Regions from separate parts of the Bradyrhizobium sp. CB2312 genome, predicted to be linked through region 3. Evidence: predicted binding sites of a transcription regulator. Region 3 holds the regulator's gene; each other region holds the start of a gene.

Region 1 (5,914 bases), 4.5 Mb from region 3:
GCGGGGACGGACGACGGGAAGGCAGCCGGCATTTTGTTTCCTCTGGCGCATCTTGGTGTGCACTGCGCGCGAAGCGCTTTCGGCCATTGTCCACGTTTGAGGCGGCGAGTCTAACGGCAATATGGCAAGAACCTGTGGACCGGCTTGGTGTGCCGACCCGCAGAGAGAACAACGACGATCAGCCGGTCACGCCGGGGCGCCTCTTGTGCCGCTCGCCTGTCTTCGCAGGCCATCGCCGTTGGTCGACGGCCGCGCGGAGGCGGAGGCTCACCGGTCCCGTTGCTGCCTCGTTACAGGTCCGCACGTCTTCCGCGGCCTTGCCGAGAGGCTCGCGAGCATCGCGCTGCCTGGGCTTATGTCGCGACCCGTTTCCCTTGGACCGCCGCTGCCAGGTTCGATTGCGCACAGGCAGGGAACCAAGCCGCTGCTCGAGGGGTTGTTGCTTTTTATCCCTCGGGCGAAATCGAGCCTTGGAGGCCAAATGGTTACTGCCGCGCAATGCTTGGAACTGGCACAGCGATACAGAACACTTTCTCAAAAATCCGGCATCTCCAAAGACCGCGCTTTCATGATGAAGAATATTGCGAGAAGCTTTGCTGGTTTGGCAGGTCAATTGGATCGACTTGAAGCGCTGACCAGAGATGAACAGCAAACGTAACCCGGCGACGGGGGCGGCGCCTGAGCGCGAAGCCGGGAGCCTGCCGAATCGACCGATGATTTACCGAATTTCCGGCGGAGTGCCGGCCGGCATCGCTGAGCGAATGAGGTACCTCGAAGGAGGTACACTGAATTCACTCTTGAAGTACTTGACCGGACGATCCTTGCATTGCGGATGGGTGAAATCGATCCGATCCGCGATCGCCATACGCGTCACAAGCACCCGAAGCACGTTGACGAGGATGACGGGATACGCGTCTTTCGTGGCCTGCTAATCGGCGGGGCGGTGAGCCTGCTGCTCTGGTTATTCATCGCACTTTCATTGACAATGATCATCAAGAGTCTCCACTTCTCTGAAGAGAGCGAACGAGCACCCCTGAAAGAGCGAACCAGGTGATGACCGGCGCGTCCGCTCGGGCGGCGACGAACGCTCGGGACTTACGGCTGGTTGCGAAGGAACGCACCATCCATCAGCACATAATAAGCCCAGCTCATGATGTCCTGGGCAACGGCGCGCCCATAGGGGCGGCGTCGTCGCTGGCGAGCATGTCACTGCCGCCGGTTTCGGCGGCGGCAGCGACGTGGGTATCGATGATCAACGCTTGACGGTCACCGTTTGGGGAGCGACGCCATCACCTCTCCCGCGTCTCCGTCCTCGAGGCAAGGCGTAACGGTCAATGGGAGCAGGTCAGACCATTGCGCGAGCCAACGATACATGGCTTTTGGATCACTCGATTCAGAGATCGCAAATCCCTGTCCATTCATGCCATGCCAACGACCCAGCATCTTGACGCCCTCGGGTGGCGCGCCACCGGTCTCCAGAAAGCGGGCGACGGCTGCATTGAAGGTGCCTTGGGGTACGCTCCAGGTGGTTATGAATTTCATGCGATTCTCCCATCACTAGAATTATCGGATGAATGTCGCGGCTGTGCCGCAGGCGCACGATAACGCCGGCGTCTCGAATAACAACGGCGAATGAACAGGTGCGTCGGTTTGATCCAACGCGCCGTCCTCGGGCACGGTCCCGATTCTTCCCTTCCGGCGCAGAACGGACCTGCAAACCGTAAGAGGGCTATTTGCCATCGTTCCAGATGTCGGTGGCGAGCTTCCAGTCGTCTCCGACTTTCTCCCACACAACGACATATTTGCCGGCGATTTCCTGCGGTGCCGATCCCTTGGTCTTGAGGACGAACGTGCCGATCCCGCGTGCCGCGGAAGGGCCAAGCGGTTTGACATCCACCGTTGTAAGCTTCGGATCGGTCGCTCGTTCAGCCATGCCTTTCCACATTGCCTCGATGGCTGTTCGGCCCTGCACCATCGCGGAGCCGGGCGGGAATGCGATCGCGTCGGCGGTGTAAAGGGACGCAATCCCGGCAAAATCGCCCTTGTTGAACAGTTCGATCCATTTCGCATTGTTTGCGTCGATCTCGGCCTTCTGGGCCAAAGCCGGCGCGCTCAACGAGATCACGATTGCCATCACCGATGCTATGTTGCGCATGATCATCTCCAGACCCAATGTACGACCCGGCTGCAGGGCAGCCGTCTGTCTCGAAGTGGATGCGTTGAATGACACATCCCAGACCGGGCCAGGCGCAACAGCAATTCCGGGGGATTACCGTCAGCACCATTGACGAAGCCGCGCGGTAGAGATTGCAGGCGCTTCGCGTTAACCGAAACCTCGGTGCCGGGCTTCGCTGGCGTGCTGCTAGGACCTAGCGCAGCTTATTGATCTTTGGTGCATGAGCCGGGTGTTTGCGCGCGGCCCGAGGACACTCCGCGACGTGTCCATTGATGCCCAGACATGAGCGTCCCGCGCAGACCTGCGACGATGCCAATATGCCGGTGTTTTGCCCGACGTGTCAAATTCGCTTGCGGAACGGGCAAGTCATTGACCCGCCAAGCCTCGGCTACTGTGCATGGGGTTGTTTTCGAATTTTTGTTTGGAGCACCTCGTGCGACGCGCGCTCTTCACGCGCTCTCCGTCTCCCGGTGCACGTCGTGCACCACGAGGCCCATGCCTTCCTCGGGCATCTTGATCCAGTCGCGGCGCTTCAGCGTGCGCTTGGTGTCCTCGTAGCCAGAGGTCCAGTGCTCGCGCATCGAGGTGCCCGAGAACTCGTGATCCTTGGCGTCGCCCTCATAGGCCTTCTGCTGGTAGATCAGATGCAGGATCGCGATCCCCGGCATGTTGCGCAGGCTGGCCTTGAGCTTGCGCTCCTCGTCGGACAGCTGCTCATCCGGCAGCTTCGCCAAGGCCTTGTAGAGCAGGACCTTGAGATTGTGGGTGCGGCGGTAGACGTCGGTGTTGTGGCGCGTGCGCGAGGAATACATGATGTCCTTGTGGCGGGCCATCACGTCCTGGATCGAGCGCGGCAGCACGCCGCGGGCGCTGAACAGGTCGACCTGGAACACCAGCGAGTTGAGCGCGTCCTCCTGGTCGAGCAGATGCTGCAGCGGCGTGTTGGAGACGATGCCGCCGTCCCAGAAATGATCGGTGCCGATCCGCACCATCGGCAGCGCCGGGGGCAGGGCGCCGGAGGCCATGATGTGCTCCGGCTCGATCTCGTCATGGGCGTTGTCGAAATAGATGAAGTTGCCGGAGAGCACGTTGACCGCGCCGACCGCGAAGCGGACCTTCTTCTCGTTGATGAGGTCGAAGTCGACGAGCTCGAGCAGACTCTCCTTCAGCGGCATCGTGTCGTAATAGCTGGTGGCGGTCCTTGCGCCGACCGGGCTGAACCAGGGATTGACCTGGTGCGGGCTGAAGAAGCCGGGCTGGCCCATCGCCGACGTCATCCAGGCACTGTAGAGATTGCGCCACTGGCGGAAGACGTCGCCATCGGGCGTGTAGTGCCAGATCTTGCGGTTGGTGATGCGCTCCCAGAAGATGCGCAGCGCCTCCAGCCGCTTCTCCGGCTTGTTGCCGGCGATGATGGCGGAATTGATCGCGCCGATCGAAACACCGCAGACCCAGTCGGGCTCGATGCCAACCTCATGCAGCGCCTGGTAGACGCCGGCCTGGTAGGCGCCGAGCGCGCCACCGCCTTGCAACACCAGCGCGACGCGATCGCAGCGCTCGGGCCGCCAGCCGCGCGAAGGGCGCTGATGTGTCGAATGTGTCGGTTGCGACGTACGGGCGTCCATGGGTGATGCCTCCTGCCTCTCCCAAACGATTGCGTCGCGCGGTGACGGTGTGATGACAATTGCGGCGCCGATGCATCATCCGCATGCACGGTGGCCGCAGCCGGAATGGCGGCAGGTCGCGCGGCTGACGGAAATCCTTCACATCGCAGTCAATGACGGCGGCTAGCAATTTGCATAATATCCGTGAGCCGCCGGGCCAGCGTCACAGAGGCATCACACAGGAGATCATGATGCGCAGGGAAGACGTGCTGAGACTTCCGTCCATGCCGGCTGCGGGACCGAGCTATCCGGCCGGCCCGTACCGCTTCGTCAACCGCGAATTCCTGGTCATCACCTACGAGACCGACCCGGACCTGATCCGCGCCGGCCTGCCTGAGCCGCTCGAGCCGGTCGACCAGCCGATCGTGCATTACGAATGGATCAAGATGCCGGACTCCTCCGGCTTCGGCAGCTACACCGAGTCCGGTCTCGTCATCCCCGCGCGCCTCAACGGCGAGGAGGTGAACTTCGTCTCGCAGATGTATCTGGACGACGATCCGCCGATTGCCGCGGGCCGCGAGATCTGGGGCTTCCCCAAGAAGTATGCCCACCCGAAACTCGATATCGTCAAGGACACGCTGACCGGCACGCTGGAATATGCCGGCCAGCTCGTCGCTATGGGCACGATGGGCTACAAGCACGAGAGCATGGCCGGCAACGGCGATCTCACCCGCGCGACGCTGTCGAAGACGCAAGTTAATCTGAAGATGATCCCCGGCGTCGACGGCCGCCTCGAAGTCTGCCAGCTCGTTGCGATCAACCTGATCGACATCGTGCCGAAGGGCTCGTGGATGGGGCCGGGCCGGCTGCATCTGGTGCCGCATGTCAATGCGCCGGTTGCGGACTTCCCGGTTCGCCGCTGCCTCGGCGCGCACCATTACATCGCCGACCTGACGCTGCCGTTCGGCCGCGTCGTCCACGACTACGTCAAGGAAGCCGAAGCCGCCGCGACGGGGCTGGCCGCCGAGTAGGGCGGCTCGCCATCATCAAACTGTAACAATGCCGTAATTGAGTACCCGTGGGTCCGGAAGATGCCGTCAGCCATCTTCCGGAGCGGGGCATCTGTTGACGGTTGGGGTTGGCCATGGCTGAGCCGGCAAAGCTTGTCAGCGCGATAGAGAATAAAGAGCCCGCCATTCCCGGCCTGGTCTGGGCGTTTCGCCTGCACGCCGACGGCAGCGCCGAGGCGCTGCCGATCGACCAGCCGATCGAGTTCAGCCATGATGGACGGCTCTGGCTGCATTTCAACCTGACAGATGGTCGCGTGCGGCCGTGGATCGCGGCATCGCCGCTGCCACCGCTCGCGCGCGAGCTGCTGCTGTCGAACGATACGTTCCAGCAGCTCCACGTCATCGACCATTGCGTCTACGGCGTGTTCTCCGATCTCGTGCGCGAGATCGACAGCGCGACGGAGGAAACCGCGTTCCTGCGCTTCGCCATGACCGAGCATTTGCTGGTCTCCGGCCGCCATCAGGCGCTGTGCTCGGCGGATGCGACGCGGCGCGTGCTCGAAGGCGGCTACCGCGTCGACAATGTCGCCCATCTCCTGGAGAAGATCGTCGACGAGGTCGCCGACACGCTCGACCGGATGGTCGACAAGCTCGGCCAGGAGATCGACGACATCGAGGAGCGCATTCTTGCCGATGACGCCAAGCCCGAGATGCGTCGCAATCTCGGCCGGCTGCGTCGGACCTGCGTCAGGCTGCATCGCCAGCTCACCGGATTGCGCGTGCTGTTCCACCGCCTCGACCAGAAGAACACCGACCATCTCGCGCCCGCGCTACGCATCCATGCCGGCAAGCTGGCGCAGCGGCTCGACGGCCTCGACCACGACATCGTCGAGCTGCGCGAGCGCAGCCGCCTGCTCGAGGAGGAGCTGCGCTTCAAGAACGAGGAGGAAAGCAATCGCCACCTCCACACGCTTTCGATCGTGACCTCGCTATTGCTGCCGCCGACGCTGATCACCGGCATCTTCGGCATGAACACCAAGGGCCTGCCGCTCACCGATGTCGACGAGGGATTCATCTGGGCGGCTGCGCTGATGATCTGCTCGGTCGGTGCGGCCTATCTGTTC
Region 2 (5,914 bases), 600 kb from region 3:
GAGCATGTGCAGGTCGGCGACGATCTTGTAGGTCGGATAGATGCGCACCTCGACCGGCAGCATCAGGGTGATGAAGATGATCCAGAAGATCGCCATCCGGAACGGAAAGCGGAAATACACGATCGCATAGGCCGAGATGATCGAGATCGCGATCTTGCCGATTGCGATCGCGAGCGCCATCACCAGCGAGTTAAGCATCATGTTGCCGACCGGCTCGCGGGTCGACCCGCTCGTGCCGACGAAGATGGTCTGGTAATAGACCTCGAAGAAATGACCGCCCGGCAGCAGCGACATCTGGCCGTTGGCGATCAGCGCGTTGTCCTGGGTCGAGGCGACGATGGCGATGTAGACCGGGAATGCGACGATCGCGATCCCGATCCAGAGGATGATGTGGGCGACGTAGCGCCGAAAGCCCTCTTCCTCGACCATCAGTAGGTCACCTTGCGTTCGACGAAGCGGAACTGGATTCCCGTCAGCACGATGACCATGATCATCAGGATCACCGATTGCGCCGCGGAGCTGCCGAGATTGCCGCCGAGCAGGCCGTCCGAATAGACCTTGTAGACCAGCGTGACGGTCGACGTGCCGGGTCCGCCGCGGGTCATGGTGTCGATGATGCCGAACGTGTCGAAGAAGGCGTAGACGATGTTGATCACCAGCAGGAAGAAGATGGTCGGCGACAGCAGCGGGAAGATCACGGTCCAGAACCGCCGCATCGGACGCGCGCCGTCGATCGCGGCGGCCTCGATCACGCTCTTCGGGATGCTCTGGAGGCCGGCGAGGAAGAACAGGAAATTATAAGAAATCTGCTTCCAGGCGGCGGCGAGGATGACCAGCGCCGCGGCCTGGTTGCCGTCGAGCAGCGGATTCCAGTCGATGCCGAGGCCGCGCAGATAGCGCGAGAGCACGCCGAGCGAGGGATGCAGCATGAAGATCCAGAGCACGCCGACGACCGGCGGCGCCACCGCATAGGGCCAGATCAGCAGCGTGCGGTAGAGCATCGAGCCGCGCAGCGGCTTGTCAGCCATCACGGCGAGCAGCAGCGCGAAGGACAGTGACGAGATCGCGATCGCGAACGAGAAGAAGAAGGTCCGGACGATCGTTGCGAAATAGGCGGGATCCCTGAACAGCTCGATGTAGTTGTCGAACCAGACGAAGCTCGACGACAGGCCGAAGGCGTCCTGGAGCAGGAACGACTGGATCACCGCCTGCAGGGCCGGCCAGTAGAAGAAAATCAGGACGATCGCGAGTTGCGGGGCAACCAGCGCGTAGGGCAATAGCCTCGATTGGAAAATGGCTTGCTTTTGCATGATGCCCCGGGGAGCGGCAGGCCGGGCGACCGGCCTGCCGCAGTCGCCTTACTTCACGGCGGTCTTTTCGAACTGCCGCAGCATCGTGTTGCCGCGTTCGACGGCGGCATCGAGCGCCTGCTTGGCGGTCTTCTTGCCGGCCAGCGCCTGCTCGATCTCTTCCGACCAGACGTCACGCAGCTGAACCATGTTGCCGAGGCGCAGGCCGCGCGAATTCTCGGTCGGCTCCTTGTTGGTCAGCTCGAGCAGCGGGGTCTCGAGATAGGGCTGGTCCTTGTAGAAGCCTTCTTCCTTCGCCTTGGCGTAGGCCGCCTTGGTGATCGGCAGATAGCCCGAGGCCTTGTGGATGTAGACCTGACGATCGGTGTCGGAGAGGAAGGTCAGGAATTTCGCGACGCCCTTGTAATCGTCGGCCGGCTTGCCGCCCATGACCCAGAGCGAAGCACCGCCGATGATCGAGTTCTGCGGCGCGCCCTTGGCGTCGGGATAATAGGGCATCGGCACGGCGGTGAAGTTGAACTTGGCCTGCGCCTTGACGTTGCCGAAGAACGCCGACGAAGTCAGGTAGATTGGGCATTCGCCCGAGGTGAAGCGGCCTTCGCCGGTGTTGGTGCGGCCGGCGTAGTCGTAGACCTTGGTCTTCTGCAGCTCGACCAGGTTTTCGAGATGCTTGACCTGGAGCGGGCCGTTGAATTCGAGCACGGTGTCGAAGCCGTCGAGGCCGTTGGCCTTGCTGGAGAGCGGCACGTTGTGCCAGGCCGAGAGCTGCTCGAGATTGACCCAGGTGACCCACGAGCCGGAGAAGCCGCAGGTGTCGTGACCGGCGGCCTTCAGCTTCTTGCCGGCCTCGAACACTTCAGGCCAGGTCTTGGGGATCTCGACATTGGCTTTTTTCAGCTCGTCGAGATTGACCCACATCACGGTGGACGACGAGTTGAAGGGGAACGACAGCATCTCGCCCTTCGAGGTCGAGTAGTAGCCGGTGATCGCGGGCAGGTAGTTCTTCGGATCGAACTTCTCGCCGGTCTCGGCCATCAGCTTGTAGACCGGCTTCACGGCGCCGGTCGCGGCCATCATGGTCGCGGTGCCGACTTCGAACACCTGCATGATGTGCGGGGCGTTGCCGGCGCGGAACGCAGCGATGCCGGCGTTCATTGTATCGGGGTAGTTGCCCTTGTAGGTCGGGATCACCTTGTAGTCGCTCTGCGACGCGTTGAAGTCGTTGGCGAGCTTGACGATGACGTCGTTGTTGGCGCCGGTCATCGCATGCCACCACTGGATTTCGGTCACGGCCAGGGCCGGCGAGGCGCCGAGACCAACCGTGAGTGCAACAGCTGCAGCCGCGCCAAAATGTCGAAGAGCCATCAAGAAAACCTCCCTTGCCCGTCAATGAAGAGGCGCTTGCGCTAGCAGCGCCATATGACGTTCACATGACTGTGTAAGCGGGAGAAACGAAAGCAGCAAGCGCGGCCAAAAGGGAAGTCGTCAAATAGGCGAAGGCGCCACGGACGGGCCTGCGCCGTTCGCGGTGCCCATGCACGGCCCGCGCCGCAGTGCGGCATTGGGTGATGAGGCGGACAATCGGGCCGCGAGTTCGAAAACCTCTCCCGCTTGCGGGAGAGGTCGGCGCATAGCGCGGGTGAGGGCTCTGTCCTCTAGGGAGTTGTCCTGTTGCGGAGACACCCTCTCCCCAGCCCTCCCCCGCAGGCGGGGGAGGGAGCGCACCTACGTGGCCGCTCGATTTGTTCTGATCGACTAGCGTTTCCGCTCGGGGCCGCAGACTGTGCCCTTTTCGACCATCGCGTCGATCTCGGACTTGGAGTAGCCGAACTCGCCCAGCACCTCGGCCGCGTGCTGGCTGAATTTCGGCGGCAGGCGGCGCAGGCTCGGCTTGCTGCGATCGAGCCGGATCGGCGAGGCCACGCCCTTGTACCAGTCCTTCTCGATGACATCGCCGCGCGCGATCGTGTGCGGGTTCGTCAACGCCTGGTCGATCTTCTGCACCGGGCCTGCGGGCAGACCCGCCGCAAGCAGGCGATTGCACAGCGGCTCGGCCTCGTGCTGGCTGAACACGGCGGCAAGCTCGGCGCGCAGCGCCTCGCGGTTGGCGATGCGGTCCTTGTTGCGGGCAAAGCGCGGATCGGTGCCGAGCTCGGGCTTGCCGATCTCCTTGGCGAGCTTGCGGAAGGTGCCGTCATTGCCGACGCCGATGAAGATGTTGTCGGTCTTCGTCGGGAAGATCGCGTAGGGCACGAGGTTCGGGTGCTCGTTGCCGGTGAGGCCAGGCGGCTTGCCATGCATGAAATAGTTCGCCGTGTGCGGATGCATGATGGCAAGGCCGGTCTCGTACAGCGTCGTCTCCAGGAACTGGCCCTTGCCGGAGCGCTGCCGCTCCGACAGCGCCATCAGGATGCCGATCGCGGCGTAAAGACCGGTGGTGATGTCGACGAGCGGCACGCCGATCCGCATCGGTCCGCTCTCGGGCGAGCCGGTCGCCGCGATCATGCCGGTCATGGCCTGGATGATGGCGTCATAGCCCGGGTTGCCACCGCGCGGGCCGTCGGCGCCGAAGCCGCAGATCCGGCAATGCACGAGGCGCGGGAACTTTTCGCGCAAGACCTCGTTGCCGATGCCCCATTTCTCCAGCGTGCCCGGCTTGAAATTCTCGATCAGGACGTCGGCCGTCTCCAGCATCTTCAGCAGCACCACGCGGCCGCCCTCGGCAGCGAGGTCGAGGCCGATCGAGCGCTTGTTGCGGTTGATGCCGACGAAATAGGCCGCATCCTCCTCGTGGAAGGGAGGGCCCCATTCGCGCACCTCGTCGCCCGCGGGCGGCTCGACCTTGATGACGTCGGCGCCGTGGTCGGCGAGGATCTGGGTGCAGTAGGGACCGCCGAGCACGCGCGTGAGATCGATGACGCGCAGCCCGCTCATTGCGCCCAATGCTGCTCCAGAACTGGCGGCTTCAGTCATGCCTTCGCTTCCCTGTGTCGGTCGTTTGATCACAGGCCTAGCGAGGTTTGTTTGCGCCAGCAATGGCGCCGGGCGTAGGGCCGCATGCACGGCCGCACGGCAATCCCGCGGCGTGGCAAATCAAGCAGAAGCGGCCGGCCCGAGGGGGATCCCGGGCCAGCCAATCCGCCCTTTGATCAGACGACCGTCAGGCGAACGTCGACATTGCCGCGCGTCGCATTGGAGTACGGGCACACCTGGTGCGCCTTGGCGACCAGCGCCTCGGCCTCAGCACGGGCAAGGCCCGGCAGCGAGACGGCGAGGTCGATGTCGAGGCCGAAGCCGCCTTCAGAGCGCGGGCCGATGCCGACGGTCGAGGTGACGGAGGCGTCAGCCGGAACCTTCGGGCCGCCCTGCGAGGCCACGAATTTCATCGCGCCGATGAAGCAGGCGGCATAACCGGCCGCAAACAGCTGCTCGGGATTGTTGCCGGCGCCGCCGCCACCACCGAGCTCCTTCGGCGTGGTGAGCTTGACGTCGAGCGCGCCGTCGAGGGTCGCAGCATGGCCGTCGCGGCCGCCGGTGGCTTTTGCGCTGGTCTTGTAGAGGACGTTCACGGACATTTTCGTCTCCCTTGGGGGTTTCCGGGTTGGGACGCGCCCTATATCGCAGACAATTAGATTGTGCGCAATTGAAATTGTGCGGCCTCACATTTAATTGTCCGCAATTGAATATGCCGCCGGCCGGCCCCAGAATGGAAGAAACCTCGTGAGATTCGTTATGCCTCGGAAAGTGCCGGCGCTGGACCCGCAGCGCCTCGACAACCAGATCTGCTTTGCGGTCTATTCGGCCGCGCATGCCTTCAACCGCGTCTACAAGCCGCTGCTCGACCGGCTCGGCCTGACCTATCCGCAATATCTGGTGATGCTGGTGCTGTGGGAGCGCGACGACGTGCCGGTCAAGGACATCGGGGAGAAGCTTTTCCTGGATTCGGGCACGCTGACGCCGCTCTTGAAGCGGTTAGAGGCCGCTCATCTGGTCAGGCGTACCCGCTCCAGCGAGGACGAACGGCAGGTGCTGATCGCGCTGACGCCGCAGGGCCACGCGCTGAAGGAAAAGGCCCGCAGCGTGCCGCAGTCGATCCTGGCGGCGTCGGACTGCTCGGTGTCGGAGCTGGTGGCGATGAAGGACGAGATCGTCGCGCTGAGGGACCGGCTGAATGCGGTGATCGGGGAGTAGGGAATTCGTTGGAGCCCGCCTACGCCCTTCGGGCTTCTCCGCGCGGCTGCGCCACGCGTAGCCCGAAGGGCGAAGCGTGGTGGAGCCAGGCGGGATCGAACCGCCGACCTCTTGCATGCCATGCAAGCGCTCTCCCAGCTGAGCTATGGCCCCTTAAGTCCTGGGATGATCCTGGGGGATCACTCCCGACTGGCGAGCCTTCCGACTCGCGCGGTGCTCCCTTTTTCACAGATCAGGGCTGATCTCAAGTCTCTTCATCACCTCCGACATCACCAATGATGTCGGTCACGTCCTCATCGCCCTCTTCTTCGTCGGCAATGAAGGTCGAATCATCGTCATCGTCGTCGTCGAGGGTCTCGTCGACCTCGATATCGTCCTCCGATTCGGGCACGACGGCCTTGACCTTGCCGGTG
Region 3 (5,914 bases):
GGATCATGATGGCGTCGACATAGCGCGACAGCACGCGCGCGGTGTCGGCGATGGTCTCGCCGCGGCCGAGTTGCATCTCGGCGCCGGTGAGCATGATGGGCTCGCCGCCGAGCTGGCGCATGGCGACGTCGAACGACACGCGGGTGCGGGTCGAGGGACGCTCGAAGATCATCGCCAGCGTCTTGCCTTCGAGCGGCTTCACCGGCTGGTGGGCCTTCTGCTTCGCCTTCATCGCGGAGGATGCGGCGAGCATCCGCTTGAGCTCCGTCAGCGGCAGCTCGTTGATGTCGAGGAAATGCTTGGGTGAACTGGTCATCAGCTTGCCGCCCGCTTGTTGCCGGCAAGCGCCGTGCAGGCGCGCTCGAGCCGCGCGACGCCATCCTCGATCTCGGCTTCGGTGACGACGAGAGGCGGCAGGAAACGCACGACATTGTCGCCGGCGCCGACGGTGAGCAATTTTTCGTTGCGCAGCGCCGCGACGAGATCGGCGGAGGGCACCACGGCCTTGATGCCGATCAGGAGGCCCTCGCCGCGCACTTCGCTGACGACATCGGGATGACGATCGATCACGGAGGCGAGCTTCTGCTTGAGCAGCAGCGACATCTTCTGCACGTGATCGAAGAAGCCGGGCTTGAGCATGACGTCGAGAACGGCGTTCGCAGCCGAGATCGCGAGCGGATTGCCGCCGAAGGTCGAGCCGTGCGAGCCAGGGCCCATGCCGGCCGCCGCCTCCGCGGTCGCGAGGATCGCGCCGATCGGGAAGCCGCCGCCGAGCGCTTTGGCCAGCGACATCACGTCAGGCGTCACGCCGGTGCGCCGGTGAGCGAAGAGATCGCCGGTACGGCCCATGCCGGTCTGCACCTCGTCGAACGCGAGCAGCAGGCCCTTGTCGTCGCAGAGCTGGCGCAACGCCTTGAGGAAGGCGGGCGGCGACGAACGCACGCCGCCCTCGCCCTGGATCGGCTCGATCAGGATGCCGGCGGTCTGCGGGCCGATCGCCTTCTTCACGGCCTCGATGTCGCCATGCGGCACCTGGTCGAAACCGTCCATCGGCGGACCAAAACCTTCGAGATATTTTGCAGCCCCCGTCGCAGCCAGCGTTGCCAGCGTGCGGCCGTGGAAGGCGCCTTCGAAGGTGATGATGCGGTAGCGCTCGGGATGCCCCTTGGAGAAATGATGATGGCGGACCAGCTTGATCACGCCCTCCAGCGCTTCGGCGCCGGAATTGCAGAAGAAAACGAAGTCCGCAAAGCTCTCGCTGCACAGGCGCGCGGCGAGCTTCTCGCCGTCCGGGCTCTGGAACAGGTTCGACATATGCCACAGCTTCGTCGCTTGCTCTTGCAACGCCTTGACGAGCGCGGGATGGGCGTGGCCGAGCGCGTTCACCGCGACGCCCGAGGTGAAATCGAGATAGCGCTCGCCATTGGTCGCGATCAGCCAGCAGCCTTCGCCGCGCTCGAAACCGAGGTCGGCCCTGGCGAAAACGGGAAGCAAATGCGGCGCGGCGCTGTTGGTCATGACGATCACTTGGATGTTGCGGACGGCCTGAATGCGTTGCGCAACGCACCATTGACCGGCCCGGAAAACGAAACGTGCCGCCTTTTAAGGGCGGCACGTGCGACTATCTTATGCCTGGTGAGACGGGTGTCAATGCCGCCCGGAAAGCCCCGGGAAACGCTGAATCCGTAGTCTTGCGGTGCCGATTTTGCGGGATTTTCACCACGGAACATGTGGAAGCGAGTCGGCGGACTCTTGCGCGCGAGTCACGCCATATTGTAGCGTTTGGACTGTCAGATACGACATCTCGTGCAGCAGTTCTGATCCCAAGAGTCCTCATGTACCGGCGTAAACGTTCGGGCGCACCTCGCGTGCCCGGCGAGCCTTAAGGGATTCTGGCGGCACGGGTTTTTCAAGGCTTAGGCATTCGCTGTGAGGCCCCAGGATGGCTGGCCGGCAGCGAGGGAAAGGGTGCAATGACGGTTTTGACCTGGTCCGATGATCGCGTCGAGCAGCTGAAAAAGCTCTGGGAGGCCGGACTTTCGGCCAGCCAGATCGCGGCCGAGCTCGGCAATGTGACCCGCAATGCCGTGATCGGCAAAGTGCACAGGCTCGGCCTGTCCGGCCGCGCCAAGAGCCCCTCATCGGCAGCGCCCCGGCCGCGCAAGGCCCGCCCCGCGCAGCACATGATGCGCGTGAGCCGTCCGATCTCGCGCGGCAATACCGCACTGGCGCAGGCCTTCGAGGTCGAGGTGGAGGCCGAGCCGGTCACCTACGACAACGTGGTGCCGATGAGCCAGCGGCTGTCGCTGCTGGAGCTGAACGAGGCGACCTGCCACTGGCCGGTCGGCGATCCCTCGAGCCCGGATTTCTTCTTCTGCGGCGGCAAGGCGCTCTCCGGCCTGCCCTATTGCGCGCAGCACTCGCGCGTCGCCTACCAGCCGGCGGCGGATCGCCGCCGTGCGCCGGCAAAGCCCGGCACGCGCTGAACACTGCTTCAAACGACATCGTCCCGGCACGCGGCCGGGACGACCCGAGACATATAAAAAGCGCGCCACTTGGCGCGCTTTTATTTTGCACGCTTGCAATCGTACTTACGTCTGCTCCGCCTTCGCGAAGCGGTCGTCGAGCGCGTAGCCGGCACCGCGGACGGTGCGGATCGGGTCCTGCTCGCGGCCAAGATTGAGCAGCTTGCGCAGACGGCCGATATGCACGTCGACGGTGCGTTCGTCGATGTAGATGTCGCGGCCCCAGACGCTGTCCAGCAGCTGCTCGCGCGAGAACACGCGGCCGGGATGCTCGAGGAAGAACTCCAGCAGGCGATATTCGGTCGGGCCGAGATCGATCGGCCGGCCCGAGCGCGCGACGCGGCGCTTGTCGCGGTCGAGCTCGATGTCGCCATAGGCGAGCACGGTGGCGAGCCGCTCCGGGCTTGCGCGACGCAGGAGGCCCTTCACGCGCGCCAGCAGCTCCGGCACCGAGAACGGCTTGACGATGTAATCGTCGGCGCCGGTCGCAAGACCCCGCACCCGCTCGCTCTCCTCGCCGCGCGCGGTGAGCATGATGATTGGGAGCTGCTTGGTCTCCGGGCGGGTGCGCAGCCGCCGGCACAGCTCGATGCCGGAGAGGCCCGGCAGCATCCAGTCGAGCACGATCAGGTCGGGGATGTGCTCCTTGAGACGGGTGTCGGCGTCGTCGCCGCGCATCACCGTCTCGACGTCATAGCCGTCGCCTTCGAGGTTGTAGCGAAGCAGCTCGGTGAGAGCTTCCTCGTCTTCAACCACCATAATGCGTGCGCCCATGGTGTCGTCGCTCCTTGACTCTTCAGCTATTCGGGACCGTCGTGGCAAAGGTCGTCATGTCACCCTTCGGCCGCTTGTCGGTGATCGCCTGGCCCTCGATCATGTAGAACACGGTCTCGGCGATGTTGGTGGCATGGTCACCGATGCGCTCGATGTTCTTGGCGCAGAACATCAGATGGATGCAGAACGAGATGTTGCGCGGATCCTCCATCATGTAGGTGAGGAGCTCGCGGAACAGCGAGGTGCAGATGGCGTCGACTTCCTCGTCGCCCTTCCACACCGCCATCGCCGCCGGCAGGTCGTGCGCGGCGTAGGCGTCCAGCACCGACTTGACCTGCTGCTGCACGAGGTCGGTCATGTGCTCGAGGCCGCGGAACAGCTTCAGCGGATGGAAGTCGGTCTCCAGCGCCGCGACGCGCTTGCCCATGTTCTTGGCGAGGTCGCCGATGCGCTCGAGATCGGTCGCGACGCGCATGGCGCCGACGATCTCGCGCAGGTCCACCGCCATCGGCTGGCGCCGGGCGATGGTGAGAACGGCACGCTCCTCGATCTTCTTCTGGAGTGCGTCGATGTCGGCGTCGGTGGTGACGACGCGCTGGCCGAGAGCGACGTCACGGCGGATCAGCGCGTCGACGGAATCGACGATCATGCGCTCGGCAATGCCGCCCATCTCGGCGACCAGGCGGGTGAGCTCCTGGAGGTCGGTGTCGAAGGCCTTTGCGGTATGTTCAGAACCCATATCCCGTCTCCTCAGCCGAACCGGCCGGTGATGTAATCCTGCGTGCGCCGATCGCTCGGCGACGTGAAGATCTTGCTGGTGTCGTCGAACTCGATCAGCTCCCCGAGATACATGAAGGCGGTCTTGTCGGAGACGCGGGCCGCCTGCTGCATGTTGTGGGTGACGATCGCGATCGTGTAGTTCTCGGAGAGCTCCTGGATCAGCTCCTCGACCTTGGCGGTCGAGATCGGGTCGAGCGCCGAGCAGGGCTCGTCGAACAGGATCACCTCGGGCCGCACCGCAACGGTGCGGGCGATGCAGAGGCGCTGCTGCTGGCCGCCGGAGAGCGACAGGCCGGACGCGTTGAGCTTGTCCTTGACCTCGTTCCAGAGCGCGCCGCCGCGCAGCGCCTTCTCCACGCGGTCGTCCATCTCGGATTTCGAGATCTTCTCATAGAGACGGATGCCGAACGCGATGTTCTCGTAGATCGTCATCGGGAACGGCGTCGGCTTCTGGAACACCATGCCGACGCGGGCGCGCAGCAGGTTGAGGTCCAGCTTGGGGTCGAGGATGTTGGTCTGGTCGAGCATCAGCTGACCGGTGACGCGCTGGCCCGGATAGAGGTCGTACATCCGGTTGAAGATGCGCAGCAGGGTCGACTTGCCGCAGCCCGACGGGCCGATGAACGCCGTGACGCGGTTGGTGCCGAGCGTCAGGTTGATGTTCTTCAGCGCGTGGTGCTCGCCGTAATAGAAGTTGAGGTTGCGCACCGTCACCTTGGCCGGAGCTTCGGGCAGCGGCTGCGAGCCGTGCTGAACGGGCGTACTGACGGTAACTGACATATCGCTCATTTTGCGGTCCTCTCGGCGCTCAGGATGCGCGCGCCAATGTTCAGGGCAAGCACGGTCAACGTGATCAGCAGGGCGCCGCTCCAGGCGAGTTGCTTCCAGTAGGCATAGGGGCTCTGCACGAAGTTGTTGATGGTCACGGGCAGGTTGGCCATCGTCTTGTTCAGGCTCAGGCTGAAGAACTGGTTCGACAGCGCGGTGAAGAGCAGCGGCGCGGTCTCGCCGGCGACGCGGGCGGTGGCCAGCATCACGCCGGTGATGAGGCCCGAGCGCGCGGCGCGATAGGCGATGCGCTTGATCACCAGCGAGCGCGGCAGGCCGAGCGCGGAGGCCGCCTCGCGCAATGCGTTCGGCACCAGGAGCAGCATGTCCTCGGTCGTGCGCAGCACCACCGGGATGACGATCACCGCGAGCGCGAGGCAGCCGGCGATCGCCGAGAAGCCGCGCATCGGCACCACCACCGCGCCGTAGATGAACAGGCCGATGATGATCGAGGGCGCCGACAGCAGGATGTCGTTGATGAAACGGATCACCGAGGTCAGCTTGTCGTTGCGGCCGTACTCGGCGAGATAGGTGCCGGCGAACAGGCCGAGCGGCGCGCCGATGCCGACGCCGAGCACCGTCATGATCACCGAGCCGACGATGGCGTTGAGCAGGCCGCCCTCGGTCGAGCCGGGCGGCGGGGTGTTTTCGGTGAAGACCTGGAAGTTGAGCCCGCTCAGGCCGTTGTAGAACAGCGTCAGCAGGATCAGCGCGAGCCAGGTGACGCCGAAGGCGGCGGCCGCAATGCAGAGCGCGCGGATGACGATGTCCATGCGGCGGCGGCGTGCGTAAATCGGGTTCATGTTACTTTCCCGCCTTCTTTTCGAGACGCAGCAGCATCAAGCGCGCGGCCGCGAGCACGAAGAACGTCAGCACGAACAGCAGCAGGCCGAGCAGGATCAGGCCGGACTGGTGCAGGCCGTCGCTTTCGGCGAACTCGGATGCGATCGCCGCCGAGATCGTGGTGCCCGGGGCGAAGATCAACGAGGAGATGCGGAACGAGTTGC
Region 4 (5,914 bases), 150 kb from region 3:
CCGCCTATCTCGGCCAGGTGCAGGGCTACAATGCCGAGCAGATCGGCAATGTGCTGGCCTGGACCGGCCTGCCGCAGCTCCTGCTGATTCCGCTGGTGCCGAAGCTGATGCAGCGGTTCGATGCGCGCTATATCGCGACGGTTGGCCTCTTGCTGTTCGCGGCGAGCTCGTTCCTGAACATCCAGATGTCGCTCGACTATTCAGGCGATCAGTTCTTCATCCCCAACGTCGTGCGCGCCGTGGGTCAGGCTCTCACCCTGGCGCCGTTGTCTGCGCTCAGCCTCGGCAGCGTCGCGCCGCAAGACGCGCCCGCGGCCTCCGGCATCTCCAACATGATGCGCAACCTCGGCGGCGCCATCGGCACCGCGGTGCTCGCCACCATCGTCACCAAGCGCGAGCAGTTCCACTCCAACATCATCGGCCATTCCGTCACGCTCGGCCGCGAGGAAGTCCGTGACCGCATCGCGCAGATGACCAATTACTTCATCGCGCACGGCGTGCCCGACCCCAACGCCGCGCGCGAGCAGGCCATCATCGCGCTCGGCAAGACCGTCAAGCGCCAGGCGCTGGTGATGGGCTATTCCGACACGTTTGCCGTCATCGGCGTCGTGCTGGTGCTGGCCGCGATCGCGGTGCTTCTGACGCGGCGGGTGAAGGCGGCGGGCGGCGGGGGCGCGCATTAATCTCGCCACCACAACAGGTCGTCATGCCCGGGCTTGGCCCGGGCATCCACGTTCTTCGCGCCGCGCGGCAATGCGTGGATGGCCGGGACAAGCCCGGCCATGACGGTGTGGCACGGTCGGGACCCTACGGCGCGCAGCTGAAGCTCGCAGCCTCGCCCACCGGGCCGCTCCTGTACTGCGGCCAGGCCGGCCAGCGGCACAACGGCAGTGCGCGCAGCACGGCAAATGACGGTGCCTCGACCTTCTGCTCGCTGACCTCCAGATCGCCCGGCACCTTGCCCTTTTCGACCCAATCGACCAGCACGCTCAGCATGTCGATATTGGCCGGCGCGCCGGAACCGACATGGTCGACGCCGGGCGCGGTGTAGAGCCGCGCGAACTCGGCCGTCTCGGCCTTGCCGAGCTTGCGCTCGACGCTCTCGAAATAGCGGATGCCGGCATAGGGGCTCTGCGCGTAGTCGGCCATGTGCTCGAGCATGATCAGCCGGCCGCCGCGCGCGCGAAAGCGGCTTAGATCCGGGTCGGTCGAGTCCATCAGGCTGGAGACCTCGAGCAGCCGCGCCTTGTGGTCCTCCACCTTGTAGGTCGCGACGTCGAGCTGGGGATCGCGCGCGAACACATATTGCATGCCGCCGGCGCCGTAGATCCAGGCGATGCCGTTGTTGGGCGCAGGCGGCTGTGCCGGCGGCGCGGTGCCGAGCCACCACGCGGTCCAGCCGCCGGTCGGCCCGATGGCAGGCGTGTCCTCGCCCGAGATCCCCCAACCCGGATAATCGTCGAGCTCGTTGGCCAGCGCGAACGGGAATTTGTAGGTCCCATGCAGCGTGTGCACCGCCTTGACCTGCGGCTCGGTGAGGCATTGATCGCCTGTCTTGCCGGCCTCACAGCGCAGCGCCTCGACCTTGAAGGCGGCCTTGCAGGCGACGGGATCCCGCACGAGCGCATTGCCAGCGCCATCGGCCTTGTCGCAAGCCGTCCGCACCGCATCGGCGACGAGCTTGACCTGTGCAGGATTAATCCAGCCCTCGCCCATGGTCGCAAGTCCTGAGCGCGTGCCGGCATGCTGCAAGCCGACCCAGTTGATGACGGGCACACGCGAAAAGATGCCGTCGAAATCATCGGGGTAGCGCTGCGCCATGGTGAGGCCTTCGCGGCCGCCTTCGGACGAGCCCATGAAATACATCTTGTCCGGCTTCTTGCCGTAGGCACGCTGCATCAGCGCGACGGCGGCGTCGCGCACCTTCTTGTAGGCGCGGTGCGCGAAATTCTCGAAGGCTTCGTCATTCAGCGCGAACAGCTGCGGCGGCTCGCCCGGCTTGGATTCGTGGCCGGAATCGGTGCCGTAGGTGACGAAGCCGCGCGCCAGCGGCGACGGCTTGTCGAAAGGATAGGCCGGCGGCAGGGTGAGGCCCGTGATCAGCACGCCGTTGAAACCGCCGCCGCCGTATTGCAGCGAGCGGCCGCTCCAGTCGACCGGGAGATTGACCTGGAATTTGATCGGCGGCGCCTTGGGATCGACCGGATCGATATGGCCGAGCACCTTGCAGAAAGCGGGATTGGCCGGCGTGATGCGCCCCGACGGCGTCGGTCCGCGCTCGGCAACAGTGAACTGCGACGGCGCCAGCAATGTCGCGGAATCGATCTTCGCGGCATCGGTCCCGGCGATGAGCCCTTTGCAGACCGTGTCAGCATCCTCCGCCAGCGTCGCCGCCGAGCCGGCGCTTGCACCCATCGCGGCCGCAGCACCGGCGAGCCACGCACACAGCTTCGCAATCTTGCGCGCCATCGTTTCCATCCCCACTGTCTTGATATCGTTCAGCCGATCGGCCGACCAATTCAATGCAACTGACCGCCGCCCGTCAATTGCCACAGCCCGCACCAATCGCGCCAAGGAAGATCGCGGCTTGCGCACCGGAGCGCGTACGCCGCCGCGCTAACGAATTGATGCCAATGTGAAATTTTGCCCCACCCCCGGACTCGGACAGCCTGTGCACCGACTAAGTCCACAGGGCTGTCATCAATCTGTCAGACGAGCCGGGCTTTCCTGCCCAAGCGGCAGGTCGCGATCCTGGCTGCGGCACGAACCAAGGAGCGAGTGGTGAGCGAAACGATCAATGTCCCGGCGCTACCGACCGATGCGTCCGCCGTCGCACGCATCAAGTCCGAGATCGACATTTCGGATCGCTCGCGCCTCGTCACGTTCGGCGAGCGCGCCCAGCGCTCGGTGGTCGAGTTCGCCGACCGCATCCTCGCCCAGACCCAGAACCGCGAGCTCGGCGCCACCGGCAAGCTGCTGACCGACATCCTCGGCAAGGCGCGCGGGCTCGATCCGGCCGACCTCAAGGACGAGGGTTTCCTCACCCGCCTGTTCTCGTCTGCGGAGGCGCGGCTGCGCCGCTTCACCGAACAGTTCAACGACGTCGCCTCGCAGGTCGACCGCGTCTGCGTCGAGCTCGACCGTAACAAGGAGGTCCTGCGCCGCGACATTGCCCTGCTCGACGATCTCTACGAGCAGACAAGGGGCGCGCTCGGCCAGCTCGACATGCACATCGCCGCCGGCAAGTCGTTCACCGAGGAATTCCGCGGCGGCAAGCTGATCGAGATGGAGCGGAACGCGAAGGCGCAAGGCGCCGGCAGTGACGCCATGCTCGCCGCACAGACCTATCAGGATGCGCTCCAGGCGCTCGACCGGCTCGAGAAGCGCGTGTTCTATCTCCAGCAGGCGCGCCAGATCGGCATCCAGCAGCTGCCGCAGATCCGCATCGTCCAGTCCGGCGACGAGACGCTGATCGAGAATTTGCAGGCAACGACCGAGCTGACGATCCCGGTGTGGAAGCAGAAGATGATCCTGCTGCTCGGCCTCAACCGGCAGAGGTCGGCGCTGGAGCTGCAGAAGACGGTCACCGACGCGACCAACGAGATGATGCGCCAGGCTTCCGAGATGATGAAGACCCAGGCGATCGAGATCGAGAAGCAGTCGCAGCGCGGCATCGTCGACATCCAGACCCTGGAGAAGACCAACCGCGACCTGATCGACACCATCTCCGGCGTGCTCACCGTGCAGGAGCAGGGCCGCACCAAGCGCGCCGAGATCGAGCAGCGGATGTCGCAGCTGACGGACGAACTGAAGACCGCGATCGCGAAGGCTGCGCCTTGATGCGTGCGTTGTGACGGTTTCTCCATGAAGCTTCTGCATGAGGGCTGCTGCATGAAGGCTCGCGCATGAGGACTTTCGGTTTCCTGCGGCGTCCGCTGGCGTTGCTCGCCGTGCCCTTGATGGCCGCACTGCTGTCGGGCTGCGGCGGCCCGGGGCCGCAATTCACCATCCTCTCGGGCTCGGAGAACGACATCCTCGAGCCGCTGGTGCAGGAGTTCTGCAAGTCGCGCAACGCGAACTGCACCATGCGCTATCAGGGATCGCTCGACATCGCTTTGGCACTGAAGGCCGGCGATCCCGGAACTGATGCCGTGTGGCCGGCCGCCTCGATCTGGATCGACATGTTCGACACCACGCGGCGCGTGAAGATGGTCAAGTCGATCGTGCAGATGCCGGTCATCCTCGGCGTGCGTCGCTCCAAGGCGCAGGAGCTCGGCTGGATCGGCGCCAAGGTGACCGCCAAGGACATCCTCGGCGCGGTCGAGGGCGGCAAGCTGAAATTCCTGATGACGTCGGCGACGCAGTCGAATTCCGGAGCCGCCGCCTATCTCGCGATGCTCGCGGCCGGCATCGGCAAGCCCGACCTGATCGAGGCCGGCGATCTCGACAAGCCCGAGGTGCTGGCGACGGCGCGCGGCCTCCTGAAGGGCGTCGAGCGCAGTGCCGGCTCCAGCGGCTGGCTCGCCGACCTCTACCGCGACGGCGAGCGCAGCGGCGCGCATTACCAGGCGGTCTGGAACTACGAGGCCGTCATCAAGGAGACCAACGACAAGCTGGTCGCCGACAATCACGAGCCGCTCTATGCGATCTATCCCGCCGACGGCGTGGCGGTCGCCGATTCGCCGCTCGGCTTCGTCGACCGCGGCCGCGGCAAGGAGGTCGAGAGCTTCTTCACCGACCTCCAGGCCTTCCTGCTCAATGGCGATACGCAAGGCAAGATCGCCAAGACCGGCCGGCGCGTCGAGATCGGCCGCGCCACGCCGCTTGCAGCGGATCCGAAGACGAACCTCGATCCGTCGCGCCCCGTGACCGTGATCCGTCCGCCGGAGCCGGCCGTGATCCAGAAGGCGCTCCTGATCTACCAGGAGGCGCTGCGCCGGCCCTCCCTGACCGCGCTCTGCCTCGACGTCTCCGGCAGCATGCAGGGTCCGGGCGAGACCCAATTGCTCGATGCCATGCGCTTCCTGCTCACGCCCGCGCGCACCCGCGAGGTGCTGGTGCAGTGGACCAAATCGGACGAGATCCTGGTGCTGCCGTTCAGCGATCACATCCTTTGGACGGCGCGGGCCACCGGCGACGAGAACGAGCAGACCGGCCTGCTCGCCCGTGCGCTCGAACTGCGCGCCGGCGGCGGCACGGACTTCTACACCTGTGCCGCGCAGGCGCTCGCCCTGATGAAGCCGCGGCTCGCCGACGGCCAGCATCTGCCGGCCATCGTCATCATGACGGACGGCAAGAGTCAGGGCTATATGTCGACCTTCGAGTCGGCCTGGCGCGCGGATGGTCATCGCGTGCCGGTGTTCGGCGTGACGTTCGGCTCCGAGGTCGACCGGGCCCAGCTCGACAATCTGGCAAAGCTGACCGGAGGCCGCGTGTTCGACGGCAGCAAGAGTCTCACCGACGCGTTCCGCGCCGTACGAGGATACAACTGAATGGCCACAATGCCGTCCGGGCTTGGCTGGATCGCGGGTGGGGTGACAGCCGCAGCGCTGTTGCCGTCGCTCGCGATCGGGCTCGGCATGCCGTTCCTGATCGCGCTCGCGATCAGCGCGGTCGCCGGCGGCGGCATCGTCGTGGCACTGGCGCCACGAAACCGATTCGCCGCTCTGGAAGCCAGCGGGGTGGCGCGCGGCAAGATCGAGTTTGCAAACGAGCTCCTCGCCGAAGCGGAGCCGCTCGCCGAGCGGATGGAATATACGGCGTCGGCGATTCGTACCCGCGCGGTCGCCGATCGCATCCGTCACCTCGTGCAGATCGCACGCGACATTTTTGCGGCGATCGAGAGCGATCCCTTGCGGCTCGACCGCGTGCGCCGGTTCCTGACCTACTATCTGCCGCGTGCCGCCGAGATCGC

The links. Region 3 encodes PhoB, which activates phosphate uptake and scavenging genes when phosphate is short. Its sites were predicted from a motif close to TGTCATNNANCTGTCAT; they were not measured.
Positions count from the first base shown of each region.
Region 1: a site for PhoB is predicted at 3,843-3,859, ahead of QA642_RS29330 (acetoacetate decarboxylase). Genes of this name have one in related genera too.
Region 2: a site for PhoB is predicted at 2,730-2,746, ahead of ugpB (sn-glycerol-3-phosphate ABC transporter substrate-binding protein UgpB). Genes of this name have one in related genera too.
Region 4: a site for PhoB is predicted at 2,696-2,712, ahead of QA642_RS04075 (toxic anion resistance protein). Genes of this name have one in related genera too.

Region 1 covers NZ_CP121668.1:5,960,430-5,966,343, reverse strand. Annotated here, with positions in the region: gene QA642_RS29360 (FAD-binding oxidoreductase) at 1-32, opposite strand, end outside; gene QA642_RS29355 (hypothetical protein) at 482-658, shown strand; gene QA642_RS29350 (hypothetical protein) at 833-1,054, shown strand; gene QA642_RS29345 (DUF3303 family protein) at 1,267-1,542, opposite strand; gene QA642_RS29340 (SgcJ/EcaC family oxidoreductase) at 1,730-2,161, opposite strand; gene QA642_RS29335 (patatin-like phospholipase family protein) at 2,626-3,801, opposite strand; gene QA642_RS29330 (acetoacetate decarboxylase) at 4,032-4,811, shown strand; gene QA642_RS29325 (transporter) at 4,925-5,914, shown strand, end outside.
Region 2 covers NZ_CP121668.1:110,070-115,983, reverse strand. Annotated here, with positions in the region: gene ugpE (sn-glycerol-3-phosphate ABC transporter permease UgpE) at 1-429, opposite strand, end outside; gene ugpA (sn-glycerol-3-phosphate ABC transporter permease UgpA) at 429-1,310, opposite strand; gene ugpB (sn-glycerol-3-phosphate ABC transporter substrate-binding protein UgpB) at 1,359-2,675, opposite strand; gene QA642_RS00495 (CaiB/BaiF CoA-transferase family protein) at 3,066-4,283, opposite strand; gene QA642_RS00490 (organic hydroperoxide resistance protein) at 4,460-4,885, opposite strand; gene QA642_RS00485 (MarR family transcriptional regulator) at 5,043-5,501, shown strand; tRNA gene QA642_RS00480 (tRNA-Ala) at 5,579-5,654, opposite strand; gene QA642_RS00475 (TIGR02300 family protein) at 5,746-5,914, opposite strand, start outside.
Region 3 covers NZ_CP121668.1:710,069-715,982, reverse strand. Annotated here, with positions in the region: gene argF (ornithine carbamoyltransferase) at 1-316, opposite strand, end outside; gene QA642_RS03375 (aspartate aminotransferase family protein) at 316-1,518, opposite strand; gene QA642_RS03370 (GcrA family cell cycle regulator) at 1,974-2,486, shown strand; gene phoB (phosphate regulon transcriptional regulator PhoB) at 2,592-3,299, opposite strand; gene phoU (phosphate signaling complex protein PhoU) at 3,322-4,038, opposite strand; gene pstB (phosphate ABC transporter ATP-binding protein PstB) at 4,050-4,868, opposite strand; gene pstA (phosphate ABC transporter permease PstA) at 4,865-5,710, opposite strand; gene pstC (phosphate ABC transporter permease subunit PstC) at 5,712-5,914, opposite strand, start outside.
Region 4 covers NZ_CP121668.1:860,238-866,151, reverse strand. Annotated here, with positions in the region: gene QA642_RS04085 (MDR family MFS transporter) at 1-683, shown strand, start outside; gene QA642_RS04080 (tannase/feruloyl esterase family alpha/beta hydrolase) at 808-2,469, opposite strand; gene QA642_RS04075 (toxic anion resistance protein) at 2,782-3,840, shown strand; gene QA642_RS04070 (vWA domain-containing protein) at 3,906-5,492, shown strand; gene QA642_RS04065 (5-bromo-4-chloroindolyl phosphate hydrolysis family protein) at 5,493-5,914, shown strand, end outside.